2 linked regions of the Acetoanaerobium sticklandii genome follow. The protein of the gene in region 1 interacts with the protein of each later gene in a pairwise test. Links are inferred from orthologs where the notes say so. Each region holds a gene or a part of one and is shown in the gene's direction. Other genes may lie near its edges. The genes, in order: CLOST_RS07345 and clpB.

Region 1 (8,217 bases):
TTTCTAATACTTTTTGTGCTTTATACTCTTCGATTAAAAGTATCATTGGAAACCTATTTAACTCATCCACAGCTATTTTATCTGGTATATCATAATCTTTTCCTGCAACAATCACCATTCTATCTCTACCAACTGAGGAATAAAATAAATCATTATTATCAGGTGCTCCTTCAATAAATCCCACATCGCAAACGTCATTTATTATGTTGCTTTCAACCTTCTGTGAGTAGTCGGAATTAAGATAGTAATTATAATTCGAGTATTTTTCTTTTATCATATATATAGTACATGGAAGTGCATAAGTTGCCATCGTAGGAAAGGCATCTATTCTTATAGCTTTATTGTTATTGCTTATATCATTTAAATCTACTAGCATATTTTCATATACCTTTAATATATTCTTTGCATATTTTTCAACAATTTTACCAGCCTCAGTTAATTGAACTCCTTTATTGCTTCTATCTAAAAGCTTATATCCTAAATTATCCTCCAATTTATGTATCTGCTGGCTGAGTGCAGGCTGTGAAATATGTGAATTATTAGCCACTTTTGATATGCTTTTCACTGATGCTACCTCATAAAAAAATCTTAAATATTCAATGTTCATTTGAGTAATCTCCTTATTAATCCAAAATTTATATGAAATATCTAAACAGTTATTTTATTAACAAATATTATATCTAGTTATAAGATTATAAGCAATACTTATAGCAAAACCTCTACCATAGAAAGTACTTATATTATATAATCACAAGCAATAAGTAATACCTATTGCCTTATGCTATAATCAAAGCATAAAGAGATTAATAAAAATATAACAAGAGGAGTGCGAAAGATGTCTGAAATTAATTCTACAGAAACTTCTGCTTCTTCAAGAAGAAGTAGTAGAGCTTCATCTAGCTCACGCAGAAAACCTAAGAAGAATCAGATTCCCTTTGGAATAGGAATTTTTTTCTTCATTGTATTGTTTGGTATTTATCTATCAACAAAATCTAGTAGTTTAGCTTTCTTTTGGATTACGGGTAATGCTTTTGGATTTATACTTCAAAAATCAAGATTTTGCTTTACAGCTTCCATGAGAGACCCACTTTTAACCGGAAGCACTAGTGTTACTAGAGCTGTAATGGTAGCTTTAGCAATTGCTACTCTTGGATTTACAGCAATAAAATACGGAGCACATATAAACGGGCTTCCTATTCCTGGTCAAGGTTACATAGTACCAATAAGCTTTGCAACTATAGTTGGCGGAGTAATTTTCGGTATAGGTATGGTTATAGCAGGAGGTTGTGCTTCTGGAACTCTAATGAGAGTTGGAGAAGGATTTCAAATGCAAATGCTATCATTAGTATTCTTTGTAATAGGTTCTTTGGTTGGTGCAAATAATTTTGGCTGGTGGCATAAAGTATTTATTTCTAAAGGACCATCAGTTTTCCTTCCAGATATTTTCGGCTGGGCCGGGGCCTTAGTTGTACAGTTACTTATTATTGCAGGTGTGTATATTTTAGCTGATAAATGGGAAAATAAAAAAACCAATGAAGCTAATTAAAATACTAATTTTTAATTAAAAATTTTAAGGAGGATTTCTAAAATGAAAGAAGTAATATTAGATTGTCTAGGCGAGGCTTGTCCAATTCCACTAGTTAAAGCAGAAAATGCTATGAAAGAGTTATCTGCTGGTGATGTACTTATAGTACAAATCGACCACAGCTGTGCAATGAAAAACGTACCTGAGTGGGCAAGAAAAGAAGGACATAATGTAGAAATCGAAGAAGTAGACGACGGTGAGTGGGAAGTAATAATAGAAAAGGCATAATATGCCTTTTCTATTATACAAACGAAAATTAAGGAGGTAATCTCTTTGGATATAAAGAATAATAAATACTATAAATTATGGTTTAAGGATCCAATGACTTATGTTATGGGCGCTGTATTACTTTCAGTTTTTCAAATAATAACCTTTGCTGTTACTGGTAACCCATGGGGTGTTAGTGGACCATTTGCAAATTGGGGCGCTTGGGTATTTGAATTATTTGGTGGAAGTGTGGATAGCTGGAGCTATTTTAGTACAAAAAGTGCTCAAGCAACTTTAAAAGCTGGATTTTTAAATGATCCAGGGTCAATAAGAAATTTAGGTGTAATTGTTGGAGCACTTTTTTCTACGCTAATGGCATCTCAGTTTAAATTCAAAAAAATAAAAAGTAAGAAACAAGTAATAGCTGCCGTTCTAGGAGGATTTTTGATGGGTTATGGCGCTAGACTAGCTTATGGATGTAATATAGGAGCATTCTATAGTGGTATTGCTTCCCTATCATTATCTGGATGGGTATTTGGAATAGCGCTTTTCATAGGAGCTTTTTTAGGTAGCAAACTTTTAGTAAAATACTTCATGTAGGAGGTCAAAATGAATAAAAAAGTTGAATCATATGATGTAGTAGTTATAGGTGGTGGAGCTGCTGCACTTACAGCTGCAATCTATTGCGGCAGAGCTAGATTAAACACTCTAGTAATAGAAAAATCTTTAGTAGGTGGACTTGCTACATATACAAATGAAATTGAAAACTATCCTGGGTTTCCAGAAGGAACAACAGGTCTAGGTTTAATGGACAACTTTCATAAGCAAGCAAAGAAATTTGGAGTAAAATTCAAGCTTACAGATGTAAAATCTGTTGATTTAGAAGGCGAAATAAAAAAAGTAGAAACATTTAGAAATATATTCGAGGCTAAAGTCGTTATAGTTGCTTCAGGCGGAAAACCTAGATTAACTGGAGCTAAAAATGAGGAGCTTTTCCTATATGATAAAGGAATTTCATTTTGTGCTACTTGCGACGCTGCTTCAAATACAGATAAAACAGTATTAGTAATTGGTAGTGGAGATGCTGCTATTGAAGAGGGTATGTTTTTAACTAAGTTCGCTAAAAAAGTTATCGTTTCTGTAATGCATGATACAGGTAAGATGGACTGTAACGAAATAGCAAAAAATGAAGCTCTTCAAAACTCAAAAATGGATTTCAAATGGAATACAGTAGTTGATAGTTTTGAAGGTGATGAAAGACTAACTAGAGTAAACTTAAGAAATGTTAAAACTAATGAAATTATTCCTATAGATGTAGATTCTTGTTTCTTATTCATTGGATATATTCCTAACACAGAAATATTCAAAGGTATTCTTGATATGAATAAGAATGGTTATATGCTTACAAATGAAAAAATGGAAACTAATATCGAAGGCGTTTTTGCTGCTGGTGATGTTAGAGATAAATTCCTTAAGCAGGTTGCAACAGCAGTTGGTGATGGCGCTATTGCTGGTTACGCAGCAGAAAAATATCTTGCAGAAAGCGAGACCTTCCACACTCAAATCATGAGCAAAGACCTTCCAGGCGTAGTTTATATTTGGAATGCTGTTGATGAAAAATGTAGAGAGCTTCTTCCAATAATAGACAACTTTGAAGCAAAATATAAAGACAAAGTTAAAGTGACAAAAGTAGATATATATAAATCAACCGGTCTTGCTAACAGACTTGGAGTTACTACTTTCCCTGCTCTTGTTGCTACTAGAGATGGTAAAATATCTAAAATCATCAAAGAAATAGATAATGAGCAAGATATAGAAGCAGCATTTATTTAACTAAACAAACTGACTAAACCTAATCATAGTAAAACCCTAAAAAATAGACCCTTTAAAGGGTCTATTTTTTCATTTCAATATCTATGAATGTTTCATGGTAAGAGACTTGTCCTCCAATATCAGAGCTCTCGCTAGAGGTCAAAATATTTGGATTTCCGTGTTTTTGGTGATAGCCTGTATAAATATATACTACTTCATCATCACCTTGTACCCTAACTTTGGCTTCTATACTTCCTTTGTCATTTCTGACTATAACTATATCTTCATTTTTTAGTTCTTTTTCGTTTGCAATTTTTTCAGATATATAAACTACTGGTATTCCCTCATAGTCGAATAGATGTTGGCTAAATAATGAGTCTTTTCTGTGTGGAGTAATAAGCCTATATGGATACTTAGCAAGTTCTGTATTTTTTTGTAGCATTGCCATAGGATATCCCCAAGCTTTAGCTCTTTCTGAATAGAACTCATATTTCATTGATGGAGTTTGAAATATCAAATCCTTATAGGGTACACTACTAGCTTGCAAATTTACATAATCATTCTTTAGAGATTCTAGCGTTACTCCCTGTGATTTAACAGACTCAATTACAGCATTAATGTAATCTTCCTTTGGTATATCTGAAAAATCTATACCTATCAATTTTGAAACCGCTTTTATAAACTCGAATTCATCCATCAAAATATTATCAGGTTCTACTACCTTAGCATTGTAATTGAGATATGGGGAATTCATCGAGCTATAAATCAAATCTTCAGTTTCTAGAGTATTGCTACATGGTATAACTAAATCAGATAAATTTGCAGTATCTGTCATAAACATATCGAAGGTTACTGTAAAATCAATAGATATAAATGCCTGATGAGACTTAAGTACATCTGCAAATTGAGACATTGGGTTAGCAGTAGAAATAATAGCCATCTTAACAGGTTCTTCTACTTGGGCTTTAATAAAATCAGCAAATTCATTTACAAAGAATTCCCTTTCATTTTTTTTATATTTTTCACTCTTAAAAGGATCTAGATTCAAAAGCAAAGGATAAATTCTATTTGCATAATTTGCTCCTGCACCCTCTACTCCTATATTTTTGCTTAAAAAACAAAGAGCATCAATAAGTCTAACTGAGTTTCCGCCATTGTTGTATTTTTGCATTCCATATCCTATATAGGTTGCACACGGAGAGTTGATATAAATATCTGCAAGAAAATCAAAGGTTTCTTCACTAAGACTAGTTCTATCATATATGATTTTCATATCTATGCTTTTAATATAATCAATAAACTCATTCGCCTTATGAGAATATTTATCTATATATTGATAATCTAACTTGTCTTTGAATAAAAGTTTTTTAATGATTCCTATAGCAAGCGCATCATCACTTCCAGGCTTTGGCTTTATATGGTAATCAGATTTTTTTGCAGTTTCTGTGCTTATAGGATCTATTGTTATTATCGTCGCTCCATTTTTTTGTGCATCTAACACAGCTTTCATTAAATGAACCGATGTATTAGCAGGATTTCTCCCCCACAAAATTACAGCATTTGAGTTTAATAAATCTTCTAACGAATGACCTAAAGCTCCTCCAAAATCACATTTCTGAGCTTCCATTCCAGCTGCCCAGCAGGTCCCTCCTTTAGAAGTAGTTATTCCTCCTAAGTAATTAAAAAAATGCTCCCAAGCTATGCTTTTCATAACTGACGAATCTCCTGATTCGCTATATCTTAAAATCGATGTGGAGCCATACTGCGATGTATATTTTGTTATTTTATCAGCAAAAATATTAACAGCTTCTTCAAATGAGATTTCTTCAAATTTCCCATCTACCTTTAATAAAGGCGTTTTTAATCTATTCTTATCATAAAGTCTATCTAAGTGCTTCATCCCTTTCGAACACATAAACCCTTTAGTGTAAGGATGATTTTTATCTGGTTTTATAGAGACTACTTTATTTTCGTCTACTTTAGCCACATATGTACATAAATCAAAACAATCTAAAGTACAAGCACGTTTAAACTCCATACCATCCTCCTAGAATATTATTGATTAATTGTATCGATATAACTATTAATCAATTGATTCATTTTAGATTTTTCTTCATCTTGAGACCCTATTTGGTTAAACGTATTAAAGCAACATAGAAACTCTTCTTCGTCTCCTATTTTTTTGCTTACACAATAGTTAAAATAACAGCTTTCTATAACTTTATATGATCCATACTCCTCTTGTATTCCATTTTTAGAAATTAGCTCCCTCAAGTCCAAAGGAAAATCATCGTAATTTTTATATTTTAAATTATCTTTCTTAATTAAAGTATCTCCAACTATTGTTAAATACAAAATGTAGTTGTCAGTTTCAAAAACAGCCAAATCATCTTCTATTCCTGCGTATTCTAACGAATAAACTCTATCATCTACATACCAGTCAAAATATAACATGTTTTCTTTCATTTCATCACCTTCAACCCATAAATTTAATGTCTTGTTACAAAATCATTATAACCTTTTTATATAAATAATTCCAATTATAAAATAATGTTTCTACGTTCTAGATTATGAGTATAAATCTAATATCAGCTTTTCCCTTAAGGTTAACGCTAATTACATAAACTTTGAAAGGGGAATTACTATGAGACATTATATGCACTTATCAGATTCTGAACTTAATAAAATTTTCTATAAAAAACCAGAAGCCTTTGATAATACAACAAAGAAAAATCAGTTAAGATATGCTCTAGGCGCAACCTTATACCTTCCAGCAACTAAATATATTGCTCCCTATTTGCTAGAAAAAAGATATTCTCATCTTACATCTTTCGTAATGTGCTTTGAAAATCTAATCGAAGAGAGAAATATTAATATTGCAGAAAAAACTCTGCTCAATACATTAAGGACTTTAAAAATGGCTGAAAATGAAAATCGAATAAATAAAGATGAGCTTCCCTTGTTTTTTATTCACGTTAGGGATCCTTTACAATTCGAAAGACTATATGAAATTTTAATTAAAGAAAAAGACATAATTTCATATATTTCTGGATTTTTTTTGCCAAACTTTAACTCAAATAACGCAGATGCTTATCTAAGTACAGTAAAAAAAATAAGATTGATTTCAGAATATATATATGCACTTCCAATAATAGAAAGCAAAGAAATTATTTCTCTAGCTTCTAGAATATCTGAATTAATTACTCTAGAAAAAACAATATTTGAGTATAGAGATATGATTTTAGGTATAAGAATTGGCGGTTCTTATATTAATTCAGTTCTTGGAGTAAATTCACTTGAAGCAATGTCAATTTATGATGTAGGAATAACAGCTAGTATAATTTACGACATAATAAACAGCTTTATAAATTTAAGTTACGAAGATATAGCAATATACTCATCTTCATGGGATAAAAAAATAACTTCTTTTCAGACTGTTTCAAAAAGCAGCAATTCATTTGACCAAAACAAAGTTATATATAATCATGCCTTTACACATGATCCTTCTCTAGATGGCTTCATAAGGGAGATATTGCTTGATAAATTAAATGGCTGTGTAGGCAAAACAGTCGTTTACCCAAATCAAATATCTATTGTCAACGCTCTTTATAGTGTTGAAAGGAAAGACTATGAGCTTGCTCTTAGTATCAATTCTTCAAACGAACCTTCATTAAATTATGGCGAGCAGATTAATAATAAAATTTGGTCAAATAAAATTCTAAGCTTAAGCAAGATTTACGGCGTTTTAAATGAGAACTATTCTGCAGTAGATTTATTTTAAGTTAATATAACTTTTAATAACAAATTATGTATGATATTCTATATATATAAAAGAAATTTTATGATGGAGGTTTTGTTATGCAATTATCAAAAAATGGACAGATTGTAATGGACTGGTTTAAAGAAATAACTAAAATTCCTAGATGTTCAGGAGAAGAAGCGGGAATATCTGAATTCCTTATAAAGTTTGCCAAAGATAACAATTTAGAAGCATTTATTGAAGAAACTACTGGTAACGTAATAATTAAAAAAAATGCTACCAAAGACTATGAAAATTCAAAGACTGTCATTTTACAAGGCCATCTAGACATGGTATGTGAAAAAAATCAAGGTATAGTTCATGATTTTTCTAAGGATGCATTAAAGCTTACAGAACATGAAGGTTTGCTTAGAGCTACTGGAACTACACTTGGTGCAGATAATGGAATTGCTATAGCATATGCACTTACTATACTTTCTTCTGATGAATTTGAGCATCCTCCTATTGAAGTAATTCTTACTACAGAAGAAGAAACTTCTATGAAGGGAGCCGAATTTTTCAATCCACAGAATTTAAAAGGTAGCAGATTGTTAAATCTAGATGCTGAAGAAGAAGGCGTATTTTATATTTCTTCTGCTGGAGGAATTGACCATCACATGTATTTGGATTTCAAGAAATCAAAGCCTAGTTTGGATTCAAAATATAAAGTCCTTATTTCAGGTTTAAAAGGTGGCCATTCAGGTTCAGATATTCATAAAGAAAGAGGAAATTCAATCAAGCTTTTAGCAAGAACCTTGGCTGAGCTAAACTCAAAATTCAACCTTGAACTAGCTGATTTTAATGGTGGTTCTAA
Region 2 (9,713 bases), 520 kb from region 1 along the record:
CATATGGCGCAGTACCTGCCACTATAGGAATAATAAAAGGTAAGCTAAAGGCAGGACTTACAAGAGAGGAACTAGAATATTTTGCAACAGCTAAAGACATAGTAAAAGCAAGTAGAAGAGATTTACCTTATATCACAGCAAACAAAATGAATGGAGCAACTACAGTAGCATCTACTATGATAATTGCTCACATGGCAGGAATAAAGGTATTTGTTACAGGAGGAATAGGCGGAGTGCATAGAGGCGCTACAGATACCTTTGATATCTCAGCAGACCTTATGGAGCTAGCTCAGACACCTGTTGCAGTAATCTGTGCAGGAGCAAAATCTATACTAGATATCGGACTTACGTTAGAGTATTTAGAAACTCAAGGAGTTCCCGTACTAGGCTACCAAACAGAGGATTTCCCAGCTTTTTACACTAGAGAAAGTGGATACAAAGCTGACTATAGTATAGAGAGTCCACAGCTAATGGCAAGGGTTATAGCAGATAAATGGAACATGAAGCTAAAAGGTGGAGTAGTAATTGGAAATCCTATCCCAAAAGAGCATGAGCTAGAGCCAACATTTATCAATAAGTCTATTGAAGAAGCTTTAGAAAAAGCTGAAGCAGGTGGAATAAAAGGAAAGAAGGTAACACCATTCTTACTTGACTACCTTAAGAGTGCAACAAAAGGAGATAGCCTAGCTGCAAACATAGAGCTAGTATATAACAATGCGAGAGTAGGCTCTCAAATAGCAGTAGAGCTAGCTAAATTAGATTAATTTGATAAACTAACAAAGAGGTGAACATAAATGAACATGGAGAAATTAACTCAAAAGTCTCAAGAAGCCATAGTTCAATCACAAGAAATGGCTTTGAGACTTGGCCATCAGCAGATGGAAACAGAGCATCTGCACTATGCACTGCTTGCAAGCGAGGATAGTCTCATATCCAAGCTACTGACTATGATGGGAAAGAATGTCTCAGCAATTTTAATAGACCTTGGAAATCATCTAGATAAGCTTCCAAAGGTTCAAGGAGAGTCAGTAAGCAGTGTATATCCATCCAGAAGATACAACGAAGTTCTTGTAAAAGCTCAAGACGAAGCTAAAGTATTTCAAGATGAATATATATCTGTGGAGCATTTGTATCTTGCTGTTTTAGAGCAAAATCAAGGCTATACTAAAGACATCATCAGCAGATACCATATTGATAAAAATGAATTTCTTCAGGCTCTAAGCAAGGTGAGGAGTAATCAAAAAATAACTAGCCAAAACCCAGAGGATACCTATGATGTTCTAAACAAATACGGTAGAGATTTGGTTGAGATGGCTAGAAAAGGCAAGCTCGACCCTGTAATTGGAAGAGATGAAGAAATAAGAAGAGCTATTAGGATTCTATCTAGAAGAACTAAAAACAATCCTGTGCTCATCGGAGAACCTGGAGTAGGTAAAACTGCTGTAGTAGAAGGGCTTGCCCAAAGGATAGTAAATCACGATGTGCCAGAAGGCTTAAAGGATAAGACTATATTTGCACTGGATATGGGAGCCCTCATAGCTGGAGCAAAATACAGAGGAGAGTTTGAAGAAAGGCTCAAAGCTGTACTAAATGAAGTTTCAAAGTCAGAGGGACAAATTATTTTATTTATAGATGAGCTTCACACTATAGTAGGGGCAGGTAAAACTGAAGGTGCAATGGATGCAGGAAACCTCTTAAAGCCTATGCTTGCAAGAGGAGAGCTTCACTGTATAGGAGCTACAACTTTAGATGAATATCGTAAATATATAGAAAAAGATGCAGCTCTAGAAAGAAGATTTCAGCCAGTTCTAGTAGACCAGCCAGATGTAGAGGATACCATATCCATATTAAGAGGGATAAAAGAGAAATTTGAAATTCATCATGGAGTTAGAATCACTGACAATGCTATTATTGCCTGCGCAGTGCTGTCAAATAAATACATCTCAGACAGATTCCTGCCAGATAAAGCCATAGACCTTATGGATGAGGCAGCTTCAATGATAAGAACAGAAATTGACAGCATGCCTACGGAGCTGGATGCAATAAGCAGAAAAATCATGCAGATGGAAATAGAGCAGCAAGCGCTTAAAAAAGAAACAGATACATCATCAAAAGCAAGACTAGAAGACCTTCAAAAAGAGCTAGCAATATTAAAAGAGCAGTATAGCTCAATGAAAAGTCAGTGGGAGCTAGAAAAAGAAAATATAATAAAAATAAAAGACCTACAAAAAGAAATAGAACAAACTAGACATAAGATAGAAGATGCAGAAAGAAGATATGATTTAGAAGAACTAGCTATGCTAAAGCATGGAAAGCTTCCAGAGCTTGAGAAAAAGCTAGAAAGTGAAAGAGAAAATCAAGCAAAAAGTAAAGCCCAGCTATTAAAAGAAGAAGTAACAGAAGACGAAATTGCTGAGATTATATCAAAATGGACAGGAATACCTGTAACAAAGCTAGTAGAAAGCGAAAGAGAAAAACTACTGCATCTTCCTAGCCTTCTTCACAACAGAGTAATAGGACAAGACGAAGCAGTGGACTTAGTAGCTGATGCAGTGCTAAGAGCAAGAGCGGGACTCAAAGACCCAAGAAGACCTATAGGCTCCTTCATATTCTTAGGACCTACAGGTGTAGGAAAGACGGAGCTTGCAAAAGCTTTAGCCCAGGCTCTGTTTGACACTGAAGAGAATATCGTAAGAATAGATATGAGTGAATATCAGGAAAAGCATACAGTAGCTAGACTTATAGGAGCTCCTCCAGGATATGTAGGCTATGAAGAAGGTGGACAGCTCACTGAAGCGGTAAGAAGAAAGCCATACAGCGTGATATTATTTGACGAGATAGAAAAGGCTCATCCAGAGGTATTCAATACCTTGCTTCAGCTGCTTGATGATGGAAGATTGACAGACTCCAAAGGCAAGACTGTAAACTTCAAAGACACTGTAGTTATTATGACTTCAAATATAGGAAGTAATCTACTTTTAGATGGTATGCAGGAATCTGGGGAAATCTCAGATGCAGTGAAAGAAAACGTACTAAATACACTAAGAGCTAACTTTAAACCAGAGTTTTTGAACAGAATAGATGATATAGTGATGTTCAAACCTCTTACAAAGAGTGAAATAGTAAAAATAGTAGAGCTTAGTCTAGTAGATATTCAAAATAGACTAAGTGATAGAAATATCAAGCTAGAAGTAAGTGATGATGCAAAGAATTTCATTGCAGATAATTCCTACTCAAAAGTATACGGAGCAAGACCAGTAAAAAGGTATCTGCAAAAGCATATAGAAACTCCTATTGCTAGATTGCTAATTCAAGGTGAAGTTCAAGATTATCAGACGATTTATATTGATAAGCATGAAGCAGACCTATCAATTGGCAGTAAAATCTGATAAAATAAAAATTAGATATAATTTTTTAATTAAGGAATGGCTATGCCATTCCTTAATTTGAATTTAAAAGCGAAAAGAGGAACTAAGATGGACCTGTCTAAAGCGAATATCAAAAAAATACTGGGAATAATAACCTTTGCTATAGCTCTCTATGCTATCATGTCTAATTTGCCAAAAGTACTATCAGTCATAGGTTATGTGGTTTCACTTTTGACACCCTTTATTGTAGGGCTGTGCATAGCATTTATACTAAATGTGATAATGAGACTGATTGAGGATTTTTTAAAAAAGCGATTAGAGCAGTCTACTAATACTAAAAATCCTTCGAAAATTGAAAAATGGATAAGACCAATTTCATTGCTATTAAGCTTATCCTTAGTAGTTGCCATGGTGTGGATTTTACTATTTTTAATTGTACCCGAATTTAAAAACACAGTAGAAATAGTGTCTAAAGAATTTCCAGATTTCATGAAAAAAATTCAAAATTGGCTAGGTGGGATATTGGCATCTCTTCCATTTGAAATAAATTCAATTGCATTTTCGGATTTAAACTGGGAAAAAATAGGGCAGTGGATATCTCAGTTTCTATCAAGAGGAAGCTCAGCACTTTTCAATACCACTATAGGAATTACATCATCGATATTTAGTGCATTATTAAACTTTGTGCTTGGGCTAGTATTTGCAATATATGTACTACTTCAAAAAGAAACCCTATCTAAACAATTTAAAAAGCTATTATATGCTTATCTTCCGGAAAATATCGTAATAGAAATTCTAGATATTGCTAAGCTTTCAAATGGAATTTTCTCAAGCTTTGTAACAGGACAGTTTTTAGAGGCTGTTATTATAGGAGTGCTTTGCTTTATAGGAATGCTGATACTTAGACTCCCATACGCTTTAGTAGTTTCAGCACTTGTGGGATTTACTGCACTTATCCCTGTATTTGGTGCATTTATAGGAACTATAGTTGGAGTGTTTCTTATACTCATGGTCAGCCCTATAAAAGCCCTGTGGTTTGTTATATTCTTCTTGGTATTACAGCAGCTAGAAGGAAACTTAATATATCCAAAGGTAGTAGGTGGTTCGATTGGACTTCCAAGCATTTGGGTGCTTGTAGCAGTTACACTAGGAGGTAGTGCTTATGGGGTGCTTGGAATGCTACTCGGAGTTCCGCTTAGCTCAGTACTATACAGTCTACTTAGAAAATCAGTTCATAAAAGACTGGCAAAAAAAGAAATTGAGCCTGATAGTGTATAAAGAATAATTGAGACAAGTTTTGGTTTAAGTGGAGGATGAGTAAATGAAAAAGCTACTAGTAATGGATTCGCCTATAGGAAAGCTTACACTGATAGAAGAAAATAAAGAATTAATCTGCTTAGATTTTGGAGAGATAATAATTAAAGACATCCCTAGAGAAGAAACTGCATTTTTGAAGGAAGTAAAGAATCAGCTAGCAGAGTATTTTGAAGGAAGAAGACAAAGCTTTGATGTAAAGCTTAACCCAAAAGGTACAGAATTTCAAAAGAAAGTATGGACTAACCTTTTAACTATCCCATATGGAGAAACGGCAAGCTACAAAAAAATAGCTATACTATCAGGAAATGAAAAAGCTTCTAGAGCAGTAGGCATGGCAAACAATAGAAACCCTATACCTATAATAATTCCATGTCACAGAGTAGTAGGAAGCACTGGAAAGATGGTAGGCTACGGTGGAGGACTCGAAATTAAAGAGTATCTTCTGAAATTAGAAGAAAAATAAAAAAATACTTGACATATGGTTTTATTACTCGTAATATAGTCAGTAATTAAAAATATCCATAAATTATGAAAAGCGTTGAGTAAGGATAGTAGTAGTGTGAAAGGATTACAGAGAGTCGGCGTAGGTGAGAGTCCGATATCAATAAATACTATGAATGGGCTTACGAGTGGAGACTGAATTAAAGTAGGAACCCCGGGTTCTCCCGTTATAGAGATAGAATATCGGCCATTGTGGCCCGTATTTGAATGAGTGGGTTTTTCTATACCAATTTGAGGTGGCACCGCGAGCAATCGTCCTCTATACATGAGTTATTTATGTATGGGGGCTTTTTTTATGGAAAAAAGGAGGAAATGTAATGGAAAGAAATAATGGTTATTTTGGACAATTTGGAGGAGCCTTTGTACCTGAGGAATTAAAAAATGTACTAAAAGATGTAGAGGAAGCTTTTTATAAGTACATAGAAGATGAGGAGTTTTTAAGTGAGCTTGCCTACTACCAGCGCCAATATATAGGACGTGAAAATCCTCTATACCTTGCAAAAAGATTATCTGAGCAACTAGGAGGAGCTAAGATTTATTTGAAAAGAGAGGATTTGAACCATACAGGAGCTCACAAAATAAACAATGCAATGGGACAGGTGCTTTTGGCAAAGAGAATGGGCAAAAAGAGAATAATAGCAGAAACTGGAGCTGGACAGCATGGAGTGGCAACAGCAACGGTATGTGCTCTGATGGGACTGGAATGCATCATCTACATGGGAGCTATAGATATAAAAAGACAAGAGCTAAATGTCTTTAGGATGGAGATGCTAGGGGCTAAAGTAGTTCCTGTAACTACAGGGACAGCAACTCTAAAGGATGCAGTAGACGAAGCTTTAGCTGATTTTGTTGCAAATGCTCACGATACATTCTATCTTCTAGGCTCAGCAGTTGGACCACATCCATATCCTACAATGGTAAGAGAATTTCAAAGCGTAATAGGAAAAGAAGCAAGAAAGCAAATCTTAGAAGTAGAAGGTAAACTGCCTGATTATATAGTAGCCTGCGTAGGAGGAGGAAGTAATGCAATAGGATTGTTTGCACCATTTGTAGATGACCTCTCAGTAAAAATTGTAGGAGTAGAGCCAGGAGGAAAAGGACTAGACACAAATGAACATGCTGCATCTATTTCTAAAGGAAGCGTAGGAGTTATTCATGGCTTCAAATGCTATACTTTACAAGATGAAAATGGTGAGCCTCTTCCAGTTCATTCTATAGCTGCTGGACTTGACTATCCTGGAGTAGGGCCAGAGCATAGCTATTACAAAGAAAGTAATAGAGCTGAGTACATTGCTATAACAGACGATGAGGCGATGCAGGCATTCTTTCTTCTATCTAGAACTGAAGGCATAATACCAGCGATAGAAAGCGCTCATGCGGTTGCATATGCAGTAAAGCTAGCAAAAACCTTGTCAAAAGATCAGACGATCATTGTCAATCTATCAGGTAGAGGAGATAAAGACGTAAATCAAGTAAAAGAAATGAACTTATTAGATAAAAACTGAATAGAAAAACCCTAGATTATTCTGTGATAAAACCATCACTATGAGTAATCTAGGGTTTTATTAGAAATTCTTTATAATATCTCTTTGCTCAGCTTTCCAGCCGAAAATTCCACCAGTATGAATAAAGAGTATATTTTTATGATTAGATAAATTTCCTTTCTTAATTTCATTATATAGACCATAAAATGCTTTGCCAGTATACACAGGGTCAAGAGCTACACCTTCTAAGCTAGCTATGTATTTTATAAAATCTATTTCCTCTTTAGTACTAAGTCCATAACCTCTTCCGGCATATCCATCAATAATAGAAATTTCATCGTAAGAAAGGCTGATATTCTCTCCAGTATACTCATTCATCTCAGCTATGATTTTTTTAGTTTCACCAGCGAAATACTCTCTGTCAGCTGAGATATTTATACCATAGACTACAGCATCATTTTTTACGAGGGTGTTGGCATAGAGAAGTCCTGCAAAAGTACCAGCAGAACCCACAGTTGTAACTATAGCATCAAAGTGGATACCTAGAGTTTTTTCTTGCTCTAGAATTTCATTCATGGCATAAAAATATCCAAAACCACCGATACCATTTGATGCTCCAATAGGGAGCACGTAGCCTTTTCTTCCTTTAGACTCTAGCTCATCTTGCTTTGCTTTTAGTAGTTTATCTATATTCTTAAATTCTTCGCTATCCACAATATCAATACTTGCTCCAAATAATCCATCTAAAAAGTAATTTCCTTCAAAGACATCTTCACTACTTCCTCTTAAAATCAGGTGACATTTTAAACCAATCTTTGCGGCGGCTGCAGCAGTAGCTCTGGCATGGTTTGACTGGACAGCTCCACAGGTGATAAGAGTATCATAACCGTTATCAATAGCTTCAGCTATAGCAAATTCCAGCTTTCTGATTTTATTTCCAGACACCTCAGTTCCAGTTTGGTCATCACGCTTAAGATAGATAGCTACATTTCCAAGCTCTGATGATAATCTTTTTAAATGTTCGATATTTGTTGGTAGATTAGCAATAGTTAGCTTTCTTGGCATCTTCATATTTATGAAGCCTCCTTAAATTGATTTCTTTATTTTGGATTCATTGTGAATACAGAATATTTTGGGACAGCTTTATTGTTATAATTGGCGTATTTCTTATTATTACAGCATTGCTATAGCTCTTGTTGGAGAACCATCAGCATCAAAGGTCTTAAGTGGTAGAGCACTAAATGTAAATTGCTTTTCTGGAATTTCACTCAAATTAGTTAGATTCTCTATAATTATGAAATTTTGGTTAAGAAATACATAATGATTGTCAAAATCTACAGTATCTACAGCATCTATAGAGATAGCGTCAATACCTATTCCTTTAAGCTTGAAGTTAGAGAGCCATTTTGCCGCATCGTGCTCTAAAACTGGAAAGTTGTCAAAATACTGCTCTGAACCCCAGTACTTGCTCCAGCCTGTATAAAAAATTACGAAATCACAGCTTTCTATAAATCTTTCATAATCAATCAAATCTGGGAGAGTAATGTTATCTGATACCTCTGTTACATCAATTAGAATAGCTTTTCCTACAAATTTTGATATATCAAAATCATCAAGTCCTAGCCCTTCTTCTACCATGTGCTTAGGAGCATCTATATGAGTCCCTGTGTGAGAATACATACTAAACAGCTTTTCAGCAAACCCATCTACCTCTATAGTATTAGTATTTTTAAGTGATGGGGGCTCGGTTCCTGGATAAACTGGCATTTGTTCTTTAATCATATGAGTTAAATCGAATATTTTCATAGTATCCACCGCCTGTTCTTTTTTTTAGTCTATCATGTAAAAATAAATAAAAAAAGCCCATAAAAAAATACTCCTCTTGAAATAAGCTTATTTATCTTGCTTATAATACAAAAGGAGTATCTTAATATACATTTTATACAGAAAATTAATATAAACTAATTTTCAAATTTAGTAATATAACGGCTATTGACTTCTATATGATTTAGAAATAAAAGCAGTCTTTCATATACTGGATGAGCTTTGTCACCGAATTTAAGTTCAAGAGCTTCTCCTATTTCTTTAACAGTTTTTATTCCATCTATTTGAAGGAACACAAAACTTGCATACTCATCAAAAGCTATTTTTTTATATTCAGGTATTTTAAACTTTAGTTTTCTAAAGAAATTTTGAACCTTATGATTTTGCTTTTCTAAAATCGTCACTACGCCTTTGTTGTCTACATCATAGGTAAGGTTCTCATTAATTTTATAAACTATATTTAAAACATCGTCATTATTTTTGTACATTTTTTACCTTACTATTCATGATAGGAATAATAGTAGCAACTATAAGACCAGCTAATATTATAAATGCCATGCCGTTTGATGCAGCAAATCCGCTTGGACCGGCACCTTTAATAACACCAGCTACTTGCAATATAATACCGATTAATCCGATAATTGATCCACCAGCAACTAATCCAGATGATAAACTGATTCCGTTAGAAACCTTTGTATCTTTTTCTACATCTGATTTAGAAGTTCTTTCGATAAATACTCTAACTAATGCTCCAACTAAAATGATAGAAGTAGTTGCGATAGGAAGATAGAATCCTATAGCTACTGTCATAACTGGAAGGTTAAGAAGGAATAAAACAACTCCCATAACTGATCCAACGATAATCATTACCCATGGAAGCTCTCCAGACATGATACCTGCTGTAAGTGTAGACATTAAGTTAGCTTGTGGAAGTGCAAATGGAACGTTAGCTCCTGTCATAGCCAATTGGCTAGATAGTAGCATAATAGTACCAACAACAACTGCAACACCAACTATACCAGAAATAGCAAAGTATTTATCCATTTCTGATTTATCTCCACCAACTATAAAAGTAACCTTTTGTGACTGAGAGTATCCTCCAGCCATAGCTATAGCTGTAACTATAAATGTACCAAATAGTAATAGAGCTTTGTTGTGCTCTGGATTAGTCCAGCCCATAGCAACAAACAGTAAAGTTACTAAAACTATAGATGCTATA

What was found.
Region 2: the proteins of CLOST_RS07345 (region 1) and clpB interact in binary tests that used the Escherichia coli proteins (3 or more experiments, as listed by UniProt). The link is inferred for Acetoanaerobium sticklandii from one-to-one orthologs.

Annotation. Positions count from the first base shown.
Region 1 is NC_014614.1:1,593,416-1,601,632, forward strand. What follows is about bases 216-3,200. They hold CLOST_RS07345 (sulfurtransferase TusA family protein), read left to right. Parts: upstream 216-1,588; coding sequence 1,589-1,813; downstream 1,814-3,200. Other genes in these bases: CLOST_RS07335 (LysR family transcriptional regulator), read right to left, coding at 216-607; CLOST_RS07340 (YeeE/YedE thiosulfate transporter family protein), read left to right, coding at 836-1,546; CLOST_RS07350 (YeeE/YedE thiosulfate transporter family protein), read left to right, coding at 1,859-2,392; CLOST_RS07355 (FAD-dependent oxidoreductase), read left to right, coding at 2,402-3,200. Outside these bases: more of CLOST_RS07335, read right to left, coding at 1-215; more of CLOST_RS07355, read left to right, coding at 3,201-3,625; CLOST_RS07360 (molybdopterin-dependent oxidoreductase), read right to left, coding at 3,687-5,642; CLOST_RS07365 (hypothetical protein), read right to left, coding at 5,660-6,070; CLOST_RS07370 (HpcH/HpaI aldolase/citrate lyase family protein), read left to right, coding at 6,249-7,385; CLOST_RS07375 (aminoacyl-histidine dipeptidase), read left to right, coding at 7,463-8,217. UniProt on the Escherichia coli protein: Involved in thiosulfate metabolism.
Region 2 is NC_014614.1:2,108,683-2,118,395, reverse strand. What follows is about bases 436-3,591. They hold clpB (ATP-dependent chaperone ClpB), read left to right. Parts: upstream 436-794; coding sequence 795-3,389; downstream 3,390-3,591. Other genes in these bases: CLOST_RS09995 (AI-2E family transporter), read left to right, coding at 3,477-3,591; CLOST_RS10005 (pseudouridine-5'-phosphate glycosidase), read left to right, coding at 436-764. In the rest of the region: more of CLOST_RS10005, read left to right, coding at 1-435; more of CLOST_RS09995, read left to right, coding at 3,592-4,646; CLOST_RS09990 (methylated-DNA--[protein]-cysteine S-methyltransferase), read left to right, coding at 4,690-5,148; trpB (tryptophan synthase subunit beta), read left to right, coding at 5,504-6,691; CLOST_RS09980 (D-cysteine desulfhydrase family protein), read right to left, coding at 6,752-7,741; CLOST_RS09975 (cyclase family protein), read right to left, coding at 7,844-8,476; CLOST_RS09970 (PqqD family peptide modification chaperone), read right to left, coding at 8,632-8,982; CLOST_RS09965 (OPT/YSL family transporter), read right to left, coding at 8,969-9,713. UniProt on the Escherichia coli protein: Part of a stress-induced multi-chaperone system, it is involved in the recovery of the cell from heat-induced damage, in cooperation with DnaK, DnaJ and GrpE. Acts before DnaK, in the processing of protein aggregates.